One region of the Bacteroides parvus genome, then DNA from elsewhere that is predicted to be linked to it. Evidence: riboswitches for the same ligand, from Rfam matches in the RefSeq annotation. Region 1 holds a riboswitch; each other region holds the start of a gene.
What was found. Region 1 has a riboswitch for cobalamin ahead of JXR92_RS12230 (TonB-dependent receptor). Riboswitches for the same ligand answer to the same signal wherever they lie in the genome.

Region 1 (4,923 bases):
GGCGCCGTGGCGGATGATGCCGTTGTGCTCCTGCATCGTTCCGGGCAAAAAGCCGGGAACATCTTCGAAGGTTATCAGCGGGATGTTGAAGCAGTCGCAGAAACGAATAAAACGTGCCGCCTTGTCGCTGGCATCAATATCGAGCACACCCGCCAAATAGGCAGGTTGGTTTGCCACGATACCTACCGAACGCCCGTTCAGACGACCGAAACCGATAACGACGTTCTTGGCAAAGTGAGGCATCACTTCGAAGAAATACTGGTTGTCCAGCACCGGTTCTATAATATCCTTGATGTCATAGGGCATGTTCGGGTCTTCGGGGATGACGGTCTGAAGCGTCTCTACCCGGCGATGGATATCGTCGGAGCAGGGAGTGAAGGGAGCATCCTCCATATTGTTGGACGGCAGGAAACTCAGCAGCTCGCGGATGCTCATCAGTGTCTCCTCCTCCGTATTGCACATGAAGTGGGTAACGCCGCTCTTGCTGCTATGCGTATAGGCACCGCCCAGTTCCTCCTTGTCCACCTCCTCGTGGGTCACGGTCTTTACCACGTCCGGACCGGTGATGAACATGTGGCTCTGCTCCTTTACCATGAAGATAAAGTCGGTAAGCGCCGGAGAGTAGCATGCCCCACCGGCACACGGCCCCAGAATGGCAGATATCTGCGGGATGACACCCGACGCAATGGTGTTCTGATAGAAGATGGAGGCATAGCCTGCCAAGCTGTTCACACCTTCCTGAATGCGCGCGCCGCCCGAATCGTTGAGGGCAATGACGGGAGCGCCGTTCTTCAGGGCAAGCTGCTGCACCTTCACAATCTTTGCGGCATTCGTCTCGCTGAGCGAACCGCCGTGCGCCGTGAAGTCGTAGGCATAGACAAATACAAGGCGGCCGTCTATCTTTCCGTAACCGGACACCATGCCGTCTCCGGCAATCTGTTTCTTCTCCATGCCGAAGTTGGTGCAACGGTGGTTCACGAACTTGTCCAGCTCATTGAACGAGCCTTTGTCCAGCAGCATGTCAATACGTTCGCGGGCAGTCATGCGGCCGGAGGCGTGTTGTTTCTCTATCTTGTCTACGCCCCCACCCAGCGAGGCACGTTTATCCAGTTCCTCAAACTGGCGATATATTTCTTCTCTGTTCATATTTGCATTTACAATTTAGTGATTTATAATATACGGACTGAATGCGACTCGGGATTATTCCTCCTTTATCAACTCCAATTCAATCAATACCTGGTTGGCATTCACCGGTTCGCCCTCGCTCACGAGGATGTTGCGGACGATGCAGTCGGCATTTACCTTATAGTTACTCTGCATCTTCATGGCTTCCAGCACCACGGCAATGTCTCCGGCAGCCAGTCGGTCGCCCACCTTGACGGGGATGCTCACTACCTTGCCCGGCATCGGCGCCAGAATCTTGTCGCCCTGCTTCTCGTCGGCTCCTTTCTTCATGTGCAGATACTTGGCTTGCGTGTCTACAATGTCTACGTGGAAGGAACGCTGGAGCATGCTGATGTCATAGCTCTTTCCTCCCTCGCCGCGCACAAGGCCTGCATTGAACGAGTTTCCGTTGTGCAGGATGGAGCAACTTCCGTTCTCTGCCATCACAATGTCCACTTCGTAGGGCTTTCCGTCAATGGTAAGCTGAACCTTATTCCCTTCCTTACCCACCAGGGTAATGTCTGCTATACGGTCTCCTATATGTATTTCCATTATTAAATTTCCATTATCAATTTTCCATTCCTTAAATCCTAAGCACTCCCTTCTGCAAGCCGAATTCCCTCCAACGGCTGATGGGGCGGCCATCGGACAGCTGTGCCGAAACGTTCTCCTCCAGATTAACCAGATAGTCCATATAGGCGGCTATCATGGCAATGTTCTCCAACTCTTCGTTGGTGGTATTGGTGCGTACCAGCATGCGGGCGTTCTTCTCGATAAAGAGGGTGTTGTACTCTCCCTTCACAAAGTCGGGCACGTGCATGATGCGCTTCAGATAGGCAAGGTTGGTCTTTACGCCCGTAATCTTGTACTCATAGAGCACACGGCGCATACGCTCGATGGCATACTGGCGGGTGGTTGCCCATACGATGAGCTTACCTATCATGGGGTCGTAGTAGATGGGAATCTCATAGCCGTCGTACACATAGCTGTCTATGCGCACACCGATTCCGTTCGGTTCCGTCAGTTGCTTGATGACACCGGGAGACGGCATGAAGTTGTTTTCCGTATCTTCGGCACAGATGCGGCACTCTATGGCATGACCGCGCTGGAACAGGTCCTCCTGCTTGAGGTGCAACACCTCGTCGTTGGCAATACGGATTTGCTCTTTCACCAGGTCTACGCCTACCACCTCTTCCGTGATGGGGTGCTCCACTTGCAGGCGCGTATTCATTTCGAGGAAATAGAAACGGCGGTTCTTGTCTACCAGAAACTCGATGGTACCTGCACCGGAGTAGTTCACTGCCTTTGCTGCAGCAACCGCCTTCTCTCCCATTTCCCGGCGCAATTCCGGCGTAAGGAAGGGTGACGGGCTTTCTTCTACCACCTTCTGGTTGCGGCGTTGCACGGAGCATTCGCGGTCGAAAAGGTGGATAACGTTGCCGTGGTTGTCGCCCAATATCTGGAACTCGATGTGATGCGGTTCTTCCACGAACTTCTCCAGATAGACCGTGTCGTCTCCAAAGGAGGACATGGACTCGGAGCGTGCCGTGTTGTAGGCTTCCACCACTTCGCTCTCGTTATGGATAAGGCGCATACCTTTACCACCGCCACCCATAGACGCCTTCAGCATCACGGGGTAGCCTATCTCGTTGCAGATACGCACGGCTTCTTCGGCACTCTGCAAAGGTTGTTCCGTTCCGGGAACCACGGGTACGCCTGCCGCAATCATTCGCTTGCGGGCAGCTATCTTGTCGCCCATCGCCTCCATCGTCTCGGCGGCGGGACCGATAAAGATAATCCCTTCCTCCTTGCAACGGCGTGCAAACTCCGAGTTCTCCGACAAAAAGCCGTAACCCGGATGGATGGCATCGGCACCGCATCGCTTTGCCGTGGCAATCACTTTTTCAATATTCAGATAACTCTCTTTTGCCACGGCCGGTCCTATCGGATAAGCCTCATCGGCATATGCCACATGATGAGAAGTACGGTCGGCATCGGAAAAGACGGCAACCGTAAGCAGTCCCATCTCCCGGCACGAACGCATGACGCGCAAGGCAATCTCACCTCTGTTGGCAATCAATACTTTCTTAATCATTTTACTTTTTCTTTAATATATAAAGGATATATATAGTCACACCACAATGCGGACATACCTTTAACAAAGGCATTCCATTTCTTGTTTAAATGTTCAACTAATATCTTCGTACTGTCTTCCTAACCCACGAGCAAAGGCAGCCTTTAATGAATGGCAGGTCTTCTGACTGACTCCTAATCCTGAAGCCTTCCCGATATTTCAATGCATATCAGTGGCAAGGGTGTTTTTCATGATATAAACGGAGCTTCACAGCAGCGGGACTGTCCGGGATTTACACCCGATTCCCTTTTAATCCAGATGATGGAAACATGCATCCGGAACCAATTCGCGGGCAAAGATAAGAAAAATTATCAGGAGTATTCGCAAACCTAATAGTTTTTGTTATCTTTGTCCCAGTTTTGGTTTCACCTCTCCCGGTTCTGTTGGAGATGAGTGATGAAAAAGGGAATTAGGTGCAAATCCTGAACAGACCCGCTGCTGTAAGTCCTTCCAAAATCTTTGAATATTCTACAAGCCACTGTCCGCCCGGCGGATGGGAAGGCATTCAAAGAGGGATAAGTCAGAAGACCTGCCAAGACAACATAGTTTTAGTGCTTTCGGGGAATAAAGCAACAAAACATTGAGTCGAGGCATTCTTTATCCATATAAAGGAATCTTTCTCTTTGTTCATTTTTCCTTGAGGGCAAGTTACGAACGCTTATAAGGAACTGAAATGAGATTCATCACAGGACTGCTATTTACATTTATCTGCCTGCTTCCTGCAGGTAGTATGGCACAAAATAAGGTCACCTTATCCGGAAAAGTCATAGACCAGCACGGGACACCGATAGCCCAAGCCACCATCGCTGTGGAAAACACCACCTCCGGCACCTATACGGACGACCGGGGGAAGTATTCACTGCAAGTCGCTCCGGGTAAACATACCTTCATCGTCTCCTTCCTGGGCTACCAAACCGTGAAACAATCCCTCGACATCCGGCAGGATAAAAAACAGAACTTTACATTGCAGGAAAGTACCGTAACGCTAAGCTCTGTCGAGGTTTACGGAAAGACCCAAACGCAGAAAGTGAAGGAAGGGGCCTTTGCTGTCAATGCACTCGACATCAAGCCGATAGTAAACTCTCTGAATAACCTCAACGACCTGGTGAACCGTACAACGGGCATTAAGGTGAGAGAGGAAGGCGGAGTTGGCTCGGACTTCGACCTCTCCATCAACGGAATGTCCGGTAATTCCATACGTTATTTTCTGGACGGAATACCATTGGACACAAAAGGCAGCGGCGTTTCATTGGCAAATCTGCCGGTCAATATCATCGACCGGATTGAAATTTATAAAGGAGTAGTACCTGCCAGTCTGGGTACAGATGCATTGGGAGGCGCCATCAATATCATTACGAAGCAAGAGAAGAAGAACTATCTGGATGTCTCCTACGGTATCGGTTCCTTCCATACCCACAAGGCAGACTTGAATGCCCAGTTTGTAGAGCCTCGAACCGGACTGATCATTAAACCTACCTTTGGGGTCAATTACTCCAAAAACGATTATATGATGAGAGATGTCGAAGTCTGGGATGAAGACAGCCGCAAATACATTCTGACTGACCGTAGACGCTTCCATGATGACTATTTTTCACTGTTCGGACAAATGGAAATCGGCTTTGCCA
Region 2 (4,923 bases), 820 kb from region 1:
CGATATGTTTTTGAGAAATCAATGACTTGATGATACGGACTGCCTTTTCTATTTCATCGTTGCCAAAAAGTAGTGATGTTGATATGCGTTCTCTAGCTTCGTCCATATTCTTTACTGTTATTCCTGTGGCATATACATGAGGTACATTGTTTCCTCTTACCAAGTATCCGCTTTGTTCCAAAGCTGCTAATGCTGTCCGTACACGGGTCTCAATGTCAGATACCGAATCATCCCATCCTGCTTGCCGGGCAATTTCCAACGCAGAACAGTTGACTTTCATACGGTATTTGGTAAGGTCTTTGACGGCTTTCCATACCTGTTGTATTTCGCTAATGCTAAGTTTCGTTTGGTTTAGCAATATAAAATGCTTGTCCAAATCATTGTCACTATAAAGCACATAACAACGTGCGCTAAGACCGGGATCACGACCTGCTCTGCCTGCTTCTTGAACATAATTCTCCAGCGAATCGGAAATATCATAATGTACCACAAGACCGACATCTTTCTTGTCGACTCCCATGCCAAATGCGGATGTGGCCACAATGATGTGTACCTGATCGTTCATAAAAGCATCTTGGTTGGCAATTTTTTCATCGGCTTCCATTTTCCCATTGAAAGGGAGTGCCTTGTAACCGTCGCGAGTCAGTTTTGCAGCCACTTCCTTTGTCCGTTTGGTGCGTGATACGTAAACAATTGTCGGACAATCGGCTTCTGCTACAAGTTCTCTCAGTTTTAAATATTTATCATTGTCATTCTCTACATGTATGACGGAATAGTGCAGATTCGTTCTTGAGGCCGTTGATGCGAATAATTCCAAGTTCAAATCCGAAGTCTGCTTGAAATAGTCACAGATGTCTTGGATTACTTTCTGTTTTGCCGTGGCCGTGAAACAGGATACAGGTATCGGGGTTTTGCATTTTTTCTTTTGCTGGTATTTTTGGATGAATTTGCCAATGTAGAGATAGTCAACCCTGAAATCCTGCCCCCATGAAGAAAAGCAGTGCGCTTCGTCTATCACAAACCTTACAACGTGGCGCGCCATCAATATTTTCTCGATTGTTTTTGAACGGAGCATTTCGGGAGAGATATACAACAACGAGGCTTCTCCGTCTTGTACTCTTTGTATGGACAGTGATCTTGTGATGGGGTCTAACATCCCATTTATGGTTACGGCATCCGTGATGCCTCTGTCGGCAAGGTTGTCTACCTGGTCTTTCATCAAGGACTGCAAGGGGGAGATGACTACCGTAAGCCCGTGCACGGAGTGCCCAGCCATGAGTGCGGGCAATTGGAAAGTAAGTGATTTGCCGCCGCCGGTAGGAAATATCGCCAGTAGCGATTCCCCTTTTACCGCAGCTTGGGCAGCACGTTCTTGCAGTGGCTCGCCTTCGTATGTCCGGAAGCGCTCATATCCGAAAAATATTTTTAGGTTATGGAGCACATCCAATTGCGTATGGCAGTAGTCGCAGCCTTCTTTGCAAGTAGTGTGTCGCAAGAGTTTTACGATAAATTCCACTTCCGGATAATTATAAAGTACCCATCCGGGAGTGATGGAGCGGTAATCGGTGGTGTCAATCAGAGCCAAAGCGTATGCCAATCCGCATGGGTATTGATTGATGAGCATGTCAAGGTCGGCATGTTGGCAAATTTTTCCGGCATAAAGTTCTTTAATAAGTTCAGGTATTCCTTTATGAATATACTCCGCACTTACCATATTGAGAAATCCTTCAAATTCTTTCTTGTCCTTCAGCAACGATGCGAATAGTATACGCTTTTCTTTTGGTAATGAATGCCAGCATGCTATTTCATCCAGTAATAAGTCTTTTGCTTTCTTGCAATCGTTCACCGGATTGTTCATCTGTTCGCTCATCAGTTTATCATCTTTCACAAGCCTGTGGTAAGGGTGTTCAGGGAACAGTAAAGGCGAAACATAAAGTGTATCAACTAAAATCCAGCGGCAAATTTTGTCCGTAAACAGGTATTTAGCATCATGGTGAACGATATTGTGTCCGCAGATGTAGTCTATGTCGTTTAAGAAAATGAATAGTTCTTCTTTTGAGGTTTTATGAAATGTCGTGTCATCATGCTTGAGGGCTCCTATATCATGGATTCTGTGGTCTTTCAAGCCTATTTCAACATCTACTATGGCATAATTGTAGGCATTATATGGTACAGAGGTGGTTTTATAGCCGATGATATTGTTTCTATCCTCGGTTTTCTTGATTCCTATAAGCTTGCTCCATATTGACATATCTCAATATAATAAATAGTTTTACAACTTGGATTTGTTATGTGTCTGTATCGTTTTTTTATTATTTTATCTTTTCTTTATCACACTATTCACTACCCGTATAGAGGAAACCAGTTTATTGGTGGAAGTAAATACGTCCACATTCCATATATGGGATGAGCGTCCTTTGTGCAGGATAGTGCCTACTGCCCTTACGGTATCTCCTTCGTGTGCAGAAGAAATATGATTTCCGCTGACTTGCATTCCCACGACAATCTCATCAGGTTCGCAGATAATCATGGAGCCGAGCCCGGCAACGGTTTCTGCCAAGGCAAGGGTGGCACCGCCATGCAGAATGCCGAAGGGTTGGCGGGTACGGTAGTCGACCGGCATGGTTGCTTCTACGCGCTCATCCGAAGCGTATGTGTATTGAATGCCCAAGTTTCCCATCAATGCGTGTCGTGCCCGTTCGTTCAGTAAATCAAGAGGCACCTCTGCTGCACGCACTTCTGCCAATATTAGTTTTTCTACGGCCAGGGCCACTCCATCTTCTTCATTCGATGCGGTCACATAGTCTGCACAGACCTTTACAGAATCTTGTGAATGTCCCATAGCTACCCCCATGCCGGCCAATTGGAGCATGGTCACATCGCATACGCCATCTCCAACGGCAATGACTTCTTCCCGTGTTACTCCCAAATGCTCTAATAGGGCGCCTAACGTATTCGCTTTATTGACTCCGCAGGGCACCACCTCTAAAAAGTAAGGCTCGGAACGGAAAGCATCCAGAGTACCTGCCAGGCGTTTTTCCCAATGTTGTTCCAGCCCTATCAGAGCTTTTTCCTTGTCACTCACCAGCATGCACTTGCAAGGCGCGAAGTCTATGGCAGTAGAGAATTCATCTTCCCTGATTATCTTCAAATTGTTTAGCAGGGCTTCATTCTTTATATATTCATTGTCCGGACTATCCGTAATGAGGGTATCATCGTGGTAGGTGAAGATGGCAAAGCCGTTCTTGCGGGCTTTCTTTTCCAGATAAGGCAGCATTTCCGGATTGATGCGTCGTTCAAACAATATTTCTCCGTTCTGTGCTTTTATTATCTGGCAACCGTTATAGGAGAGAACAACCCCTCCATAATTGCCGAGTTCGAGGGTTTTGGCCAGTGGCATCAGTCCATAAGTCGGCCTACCGGATGCCAAAACTATGCGCACTCCCATCTGCTGGACCTTTAGCAGAGCGGCTAATGTCCTTTTACTGATTTCTCTTTCATCATTGAGTAGCGTCCCATCTACATCAAGAACCAATAACTTATATTTCATGGCAACTCAATTTTTGGGTTATTATGTTACAAAGTTAGAAAAATGACTGTTAAAACGGTAATATTCGTTTTATTGTTTACTGAAACTTCTTTTATTTATCCTATCTTTGTCCACGTTTTGTTCCGCGTTCTCTATCCGGAGAAGCGGATGAAAAGGGAATCGGGTGAAAGTCCCGAACAGTCCCGCTGCTGTGAGTTCCATGCTCGGTGTATCATACTTGTGCCACTGTTCTTCGGAAAGAACGGGAAGGCGATGTACCGGGAACGAGTCAGAAGACCTGCAAAACAAAGTCGAAAAATTGTCCATTCGAGGAAAGTGGGCAGTGCGCAAATGGTTTAAGATAATCTTCATTTATTCTATGTCAGGAAGGACTAAGGTACTACTGGTCTGTGCTGTTTCAGTGGGTGCAAGTATATTCCGGCTCTCTGCCCAGGAGGTGGGAGGAGATACGATTACAGGGAAAGTGCATCAGATAGAGAAAGTGACAGTGACAGCACGCAGGTCGCCCAATAAAGTGACTTCTGCCGTACCCATACAGACGATGTCACGGCAGGATATCAGCCAGCTGGGAATACAGAATATGGCAGATGCTGTGCGCCGTTTTGCCGGAGCCAATGTAAAGGACTATGGAGGCATTGGAGGACTGAAAACGGTTTCCATACGCAATATGGGAGCAGCCCATACAGCTGTCAGTTATGACGGGGTGGCGGTGAGCAATTGTCAGGCAGGGCAGATAGATATCGGGCGTTTTTCGCTGGACAATGTTTCCATGCTTTCGCTCGCCATCGGGCAGTCGGAGGACTTGTTGCAGTCCGCCCGCTTGTATGCGTCGGCCGGTGTGCTGGGCATAGAGACGGAAAAACCTCATTTTGATGACGGGCGCAATGCCGCTTTTCAGGCACGGGTGCGCGGAGGGTCGTTCGGCATGGTCAGCCCCTCGTTGCGCTGGTGGCAGAAACTGGGCAGCCGTACACGCGTGGCGGTAGATGCCGCTTATATGAGGGCGGACGGTAATTACCCTTTCACGCTGGTCAATGGAAAATACGTGACGGAAGAGAAACGTAATAACACCGGCATCTATTCCTGGCAGGGCGAAGCTACCCTTTATCATACTTTCAAGGATGACAGTGAACTGGATGTGAAGGGTTACTACTTCTATTCCCGTCGGGGACTTCCAGGGGCGGTTACGCTCTATAATCCCCTTTCCGATGAAACGCTTTGGGATGAGAATACTTTTGTGCAGGCACGTTATAGGAAGCATTTTTCGCCCCGATGGAGTCTGCAGGCACAAGCAAAGTATAATCATGGCTGGAACAAATATAAGGATGAGGGTAAGGAATATACCAACGGATATTATCGGGAAAATCACCGGC
Region 3 (4,923 bases), 590 kb from region 1:
TGCATTGACGGTGAAGAGGCACCGCTCACCAAAAAAGAGTTTGAAATCTTATTGCTGCTTTTGCAGAATAAAGGACGCGTATTCTCGCGCGAGGATATACTGAACCGCATCTGGAGTGATGAAGTATATGTGCTGGACCGTACCATCGACGTAAACATCACACGCCTACGCAAGAAAATCGGAGTTTATGGCAAATGCATCGTAACACGCTTGGGATATGGATATTGTTTCGAAGCCGAATAACGACAGACACTTTCTGTCCTTCAGCCGGAAGCTTTTCCTTTCGGTCATTTCACTGTTCCTCATATTCGCCGCATGCTTCATCGCCTACCAGTATCAGCGGGAAAAGGAATATAAAGTGGAGCTACTGGACACGCAGCTGCAAGACTATAATGACAGACTACACCAGGAACTTCGTTATCTCCCCGACAGCCTATGGACTTCCATGCTGGACAGCTATATCTCCAAGCATGTAAACAAGGAACTGCGCGTCACCGTGGTAGACCTTCAAGGTAACGTATTGTTCGACAGTTCCCAGAACGGCAGCCATGAACTGGACAACCACATCAAGCGCCCCGAAGTGCAGAAGGCACTGAAAGCCGGCAAAGGCTACGACCTGCGGCGCATCTCCGAAACCACCGGCAGAACCTATTTCTATTCTGCCACCGTCTACAAAGACTGCATCATCCGCTCAGCTCTCCCCTACAACGTCAACCTGATGAACAATCTGGCTGCCGACCCACATTACATCTGGTTCACGGTCATTGTATCACTGCTGCTGATATTCATCTTTTATAAATTCACCTCCAAACTTGGCAGTGCCATCAACCACCTGCGTGAGTTTGCCAAAAGAGCCGACAAGAACGAACCCATAGACATGGACATACAAACCGCCTTCCCGCACAATGAACTTGGAGAGATTTCGCAGCACATCATACAAATATATAAGCGCCTGCGCGAAACCAAAGAGGCGCTTTACATTGAGCGCGAAAAACTCATCACCCATTTGCAGACCTCCCGCGAAGGACTGGGCGTATTCAACAGAGACAAAAAGGAGATACTGGTAAACAATCTGTTCACCCAATACGGCAATCTGATTTCAGACTCCAACCTGCAGACTACCGAAGAAATATTCTCCATCTGCGAATTCCAGAAGATAACAGATTTCATCAACAAGGCACAGAAACGCCCTTCCTATAACGAAGAACGAAGAATGTCCGTTCACATCAACAAGAACGGACGCATCTTCATCGTGGAGTGCATCATCTTCCAAGACCTCAGCTTTGAGATTTCCATCAACGACATCACCCAGGAAGAGGAGCAGATACAGCTAAAACGGCAATTGACCCAAAACATCGCCCATGAGCTGAAAACCCCCGTAAGCAGCATACAAGGCTATCTGGAAACCATCGTGAACAACGAGAACATCGCGCCCGAAAAGATGCAAATCTTCATGGAACGCTGCTACGCGCAAAGCAACCGCCTGAGCCGCCTGCTGCGCGACATATCCGTACTGACCCGCATGGACGAAGCCGCCAACATGATCGATATGGAAAAGGTGGACATCAGCATGCTGGTTTCAAACATCGTCAACGAAGTGTCCCTGGAACTGGAACAGAAGCAAATCACCGTTGTCAATTCCCTAAAATCGAAGATACAGTTGCGGGGCAACTACTCTCTACTCTACTCCATCTTCCGCAATCTCATGGACAACGCCATCGCTTATGCCGGCACCAACATACACATCAACATCAGTTGTTTCCGCGAAGACGAGAATTACTACTATTTCAGTTTTGCCGATACCGGCATCGGCGTTTCTCCCGAACATCTGAACCGTTTGTTCGAACGCTTCTACCGTGTAGACAAAGGACGCTCGCGCAAGTTGGGCGGCACCGGCTTGGGGCTCGCCATAGTGAAGAATGCAGTCCTTATTCACGGAGGCACCATCTCTGCCAAAAACAACCAAGGCGGAGGGCTGGAGTTTGTATTCACACTGGCAAAAGAGAGATAACAGCCCGTTTTACCACACCAAACAAAATGCTTTGCATACCTCTGGAGAAGGTTCTTGTGGCAAGTGTGGCTTGTATTGGTATCTTTTCACCTTACCGACATGACGGATTGCTTAAATCGCCTTAAGTCACTATCAATCAGAGAGTAATTTTGCCAACCTATTGCCATGCTTTTGGCAAACTTTTGCCATGCCTATGGCAAAGTTTTGCCAACGCGGTGACAAAGTCTTGCCAAGAGGATGGCAAAACCTTGCCAATTTGTCGGCAAAAAGAAAGAGAGCGGGGAAGAAAATTTATCACTCATAGAATTGTTTTCTCAAAAAGAATCCGTATCTTTGTCATGCATTGGTTCGCTCCCCCTCTTCTGGGAAAGCGATTAAAAGGGAATCAGGTGTAAATCCTGGACAGTCCCGCTGCTGTAAGTTTCGTGCAACGTTGCAGACAATTACTCTATGCCACTGGAATATTCTTCCGGGAAGGCGCCTGCAACAGAAACAAGTCAGAAGACCTGCCATGCATACTTTATCATTGCTTTCGAGGAAAAAGCGTTGAGTCTAATGAGCCGGACAAACCGTCCATCATTTCATTCATCAAACCTAATTCAGAGAAAGTAAAGAAGGTAATAAACTCTGCCAAGTTTATTTGATGATGTCCGGCCGAAGTGATTTCGTCCGGACATTTACATTACAAAAAGTCATATTTAAATTGATTATTACATAGATTTTACCTAAATTCGGCACATTAAACCGAAATAATCGGTTTATCCGTTAACCTATTGTCAAATTATTAAAGATACAGAGTCTATGGAATTACCATTTGCCGAAGCATGGAAAATAAAAATGGTGGAACCTATCCGTAAAAGTACCCGCCAGGAACGCGAACAATGGCTGAAAGAAGCCCACTACAACGTATTCCAACTCAAATCGGAACAAGTTTATATCGACCTCATCACCGACTCGGGCACCGGCGCCATGAGCGACCGCCAATGGGCAGGCATGATGCTGGGCGACGAAAGCTATGCCGGAGCCACCTCATTCTTCAGACTGAAGGAAGTCATCACCCGCCTCACCGGATTTGGATACATTATCCCCACCCACCAGGGACGCGCTGCCGAAAATGTACTCTTCTCCTACCTGGTGCACGAGGGCGACATTGTGCCGGGAAACTCCCATTTCGACACCACCAAAGGACATATCGAGGGACGCCGGGCACTGGCTCTGGACTGCACCATAGACGAAGCCAAACAGACACAGCTGGAAATTCCCTTCAAAGGCAATGTAGACCCTAAAAAACTGGAAAAAGCATTACAGGAACATAGCGAACGGATACCGTTCGTCATCGTCACCATAACCAACAACACCGCAGGCGGCCAGCCGGTTTCCATGCAGAACCTGCGCGAAGTCCGCGCCATTGCCGACAAGTACGGCAAGCCCGTTCTCTTTGACTCGGCACGCTTTGCGGAAAATGCCTACTTCATCAAAATGAGAGAAGAAGGTTACCGCAACAAGAGCATAAAGGAAATTACCCGCGAGATGTTTGACCTTGCCGACGGCATGACGATGAGTGCCAAAAAAGACGGTATTGTCAACATGGGCGGATTCATAGCCACCCGCCGGAAAGACTGGTATGAAGGTGCCAAAGGCTTCTGCGTGCAATTCGAAGGCTACCTCACTTACGGCGGCATGAACGGACGTGACATGAACGCCCTTGCCATCGGCCTGGATGAAAATACTGAATTTGACAATCTGGAAACCCGCATTCACCAGGTGGGCTATCTAGCCATGAAACTGGATGAGTACGGGATACCTTACCAACGTCCCGCAGGCGGCCATGCCATATTTGTGGATGCCCCCAAAGTGCTGACACACGTGCCCAAAGAAGAGTTTCCGGCACAGACACTGACCGCCGAACTCTATCTAGAAGCAGGCATACGCGGTTGTGAAATCGGCTATCTGCTGGCAGACCGCGACCCGGTGACCCGCGAAAACCGCTTCAACGGCTTGGATTTGCTCCGGCTTGCCATCCCTCGCCGCGTGTACACCGACAACCACATGGATGTGGTAGCAGCCGCTTTAAAAAATGTATATGACAAGCGGGAAAGTATTACCCGCGGAGTTCGCATCACTTGGGAAGCTCCGTTGATGAGACATTTTACGGTACAACTGGAAAGGCTGTAAGAAATTTACAGACTCAATGTCAAGACAAAATCCGGAAACAAATAATAATGAATAGTGAACCGGCGTTTCTCCACCGTACGATACTCTTCGGCGGAGAATACGCCGCTTTCATTTACAGCAAAAGGCAGAATGCGCATGTGCCCACGAAAATCAACCTCGGAAGCATTCAGGCATTTAAACATGGTCTCCTTGGCCGACCAGTGCAGCAACAGTGACCAAGTGTCGGTTCCGCGAAACACGGATGGCTGTTCATCTTCGCGCATGAATTTATGCGCCACCTTCCTTACCCGTTCACCATACTGCTCAATGTCAATGCCCACTTCCCGACCCGGCAATCCCAAAACAACAGCCACATAACCTTTCGTATGCGAAATACTGAGAGAGGCGGAAGCATCTGCCAAATAAGGTTTCCCACTGGGATGATAGGCAATCTCTTTCTCTTCTCCCGACAGCGTGTAAAGCAATACACGGACAGCCAGCCACTCCAGACGGCGGTGTGCTGCGGTGAAACGCCGCATACCTTCCCGGTATACTTCCTGATGAGGAAGCATGGCCAGCAATTCCTCCGGAGATTCCTCCGTTTTCCAAATTCCCCATCGGCAGGGAAGAGCGGTATGTTGTAAGAAGAGGGGCATGAGGCAAGGATTAAGGATTAGGGATTAGAGGAGTTGAGGCATTTACTGTAAACTTCACTTTCAGGATACGGCGGTTGTCCATCTCCAGCACCTCAAACTCAT

Region 2: linked by a shared signal. The riboswitch ahead of JXR92_RS15810 (TonB-dependent receptor plug domain-containing protein) and the one ahead of JXR92_RS12230 (TonB-dependent receptor) in region 1 are both predicted to bind cobalamin.
Region 3: linked by a shared signal. The riboswitch ahead of JXR92_RS09705 (tryptophanase) and the one ahead of JXR92_RS12230 (TonB-dependent receptor) in region 1 are both predicted to bind cobalamin.

Annotation. Positions count from the first base shown of each region.
Region 1 covers NZ_CP084680.1:3,017,962-3,022,884, reverse strand. Annotated here, with positions in the region: gene JXR92_RS12245 (acyl-CoA carboxylase subunit beta) at 1-1,146, opposite strand, end outside; gene JXR92_RS12240 (acyl-CoA carboxylase biotin carboxyl carrier protein subunit) at 1,201-1,716, opposite strand; gene accC (acetyl-CoA carboxylase biotin carboxylase subunit) at 1,748-3,259, opposite strand; cobalamin riboswitch at 3,395-3,599, opposite strand; cobalamin riboswitch at 3,642-3,849, shown strand; gene JXR92_RS12230 (TonB-dependent receptor) at 3,972-4,923, shown strand, end outside.
Region 2 covers NZ_CP084680.1:3,840,939-3,845,861, reverse strand. Annotated here, with positions in the region: gene JXR92_RS15820 (RecQ family ATP-dependent DNA helicase) at 1-2,251, opposite strand, end outside; gene JXR92_RS15815 (Cof-type HAD-IIB family hydrolase) at 2,318-3,550, opposite strand; cobalamin riboswitch at 3,651-3,849, shown strand; gene JXR92_RS15810 (TonB-dependent receptor plug domain-containing protein) at 3,909-4,923, shown strand, end outside.
Region 3 covers NZ_CP084680.1:2,423,631-2,428,553, reverse strand. Annotated here, with positions in the region: gene JXR92_RS09715 (response regulator transcription factor) at 1-243, shown strand, start outside; gene JXR92_RS09710 (sensor histidine kinase) at 218-2,011, shown strand; cobalamin riboswitch at 2,338-2,539, shown strand; gene JXR92_RS09705 (tryptophanase) at 2,813-4,186, shown strand; gene JXR92_RS09700 (4'-phosphopantetheinyl transferase family protein) at 4,192-4,821, opposite strand; gene gldE (gliding motility-associated protein GldE) at 4,832-4,923, opposite strand, start outside.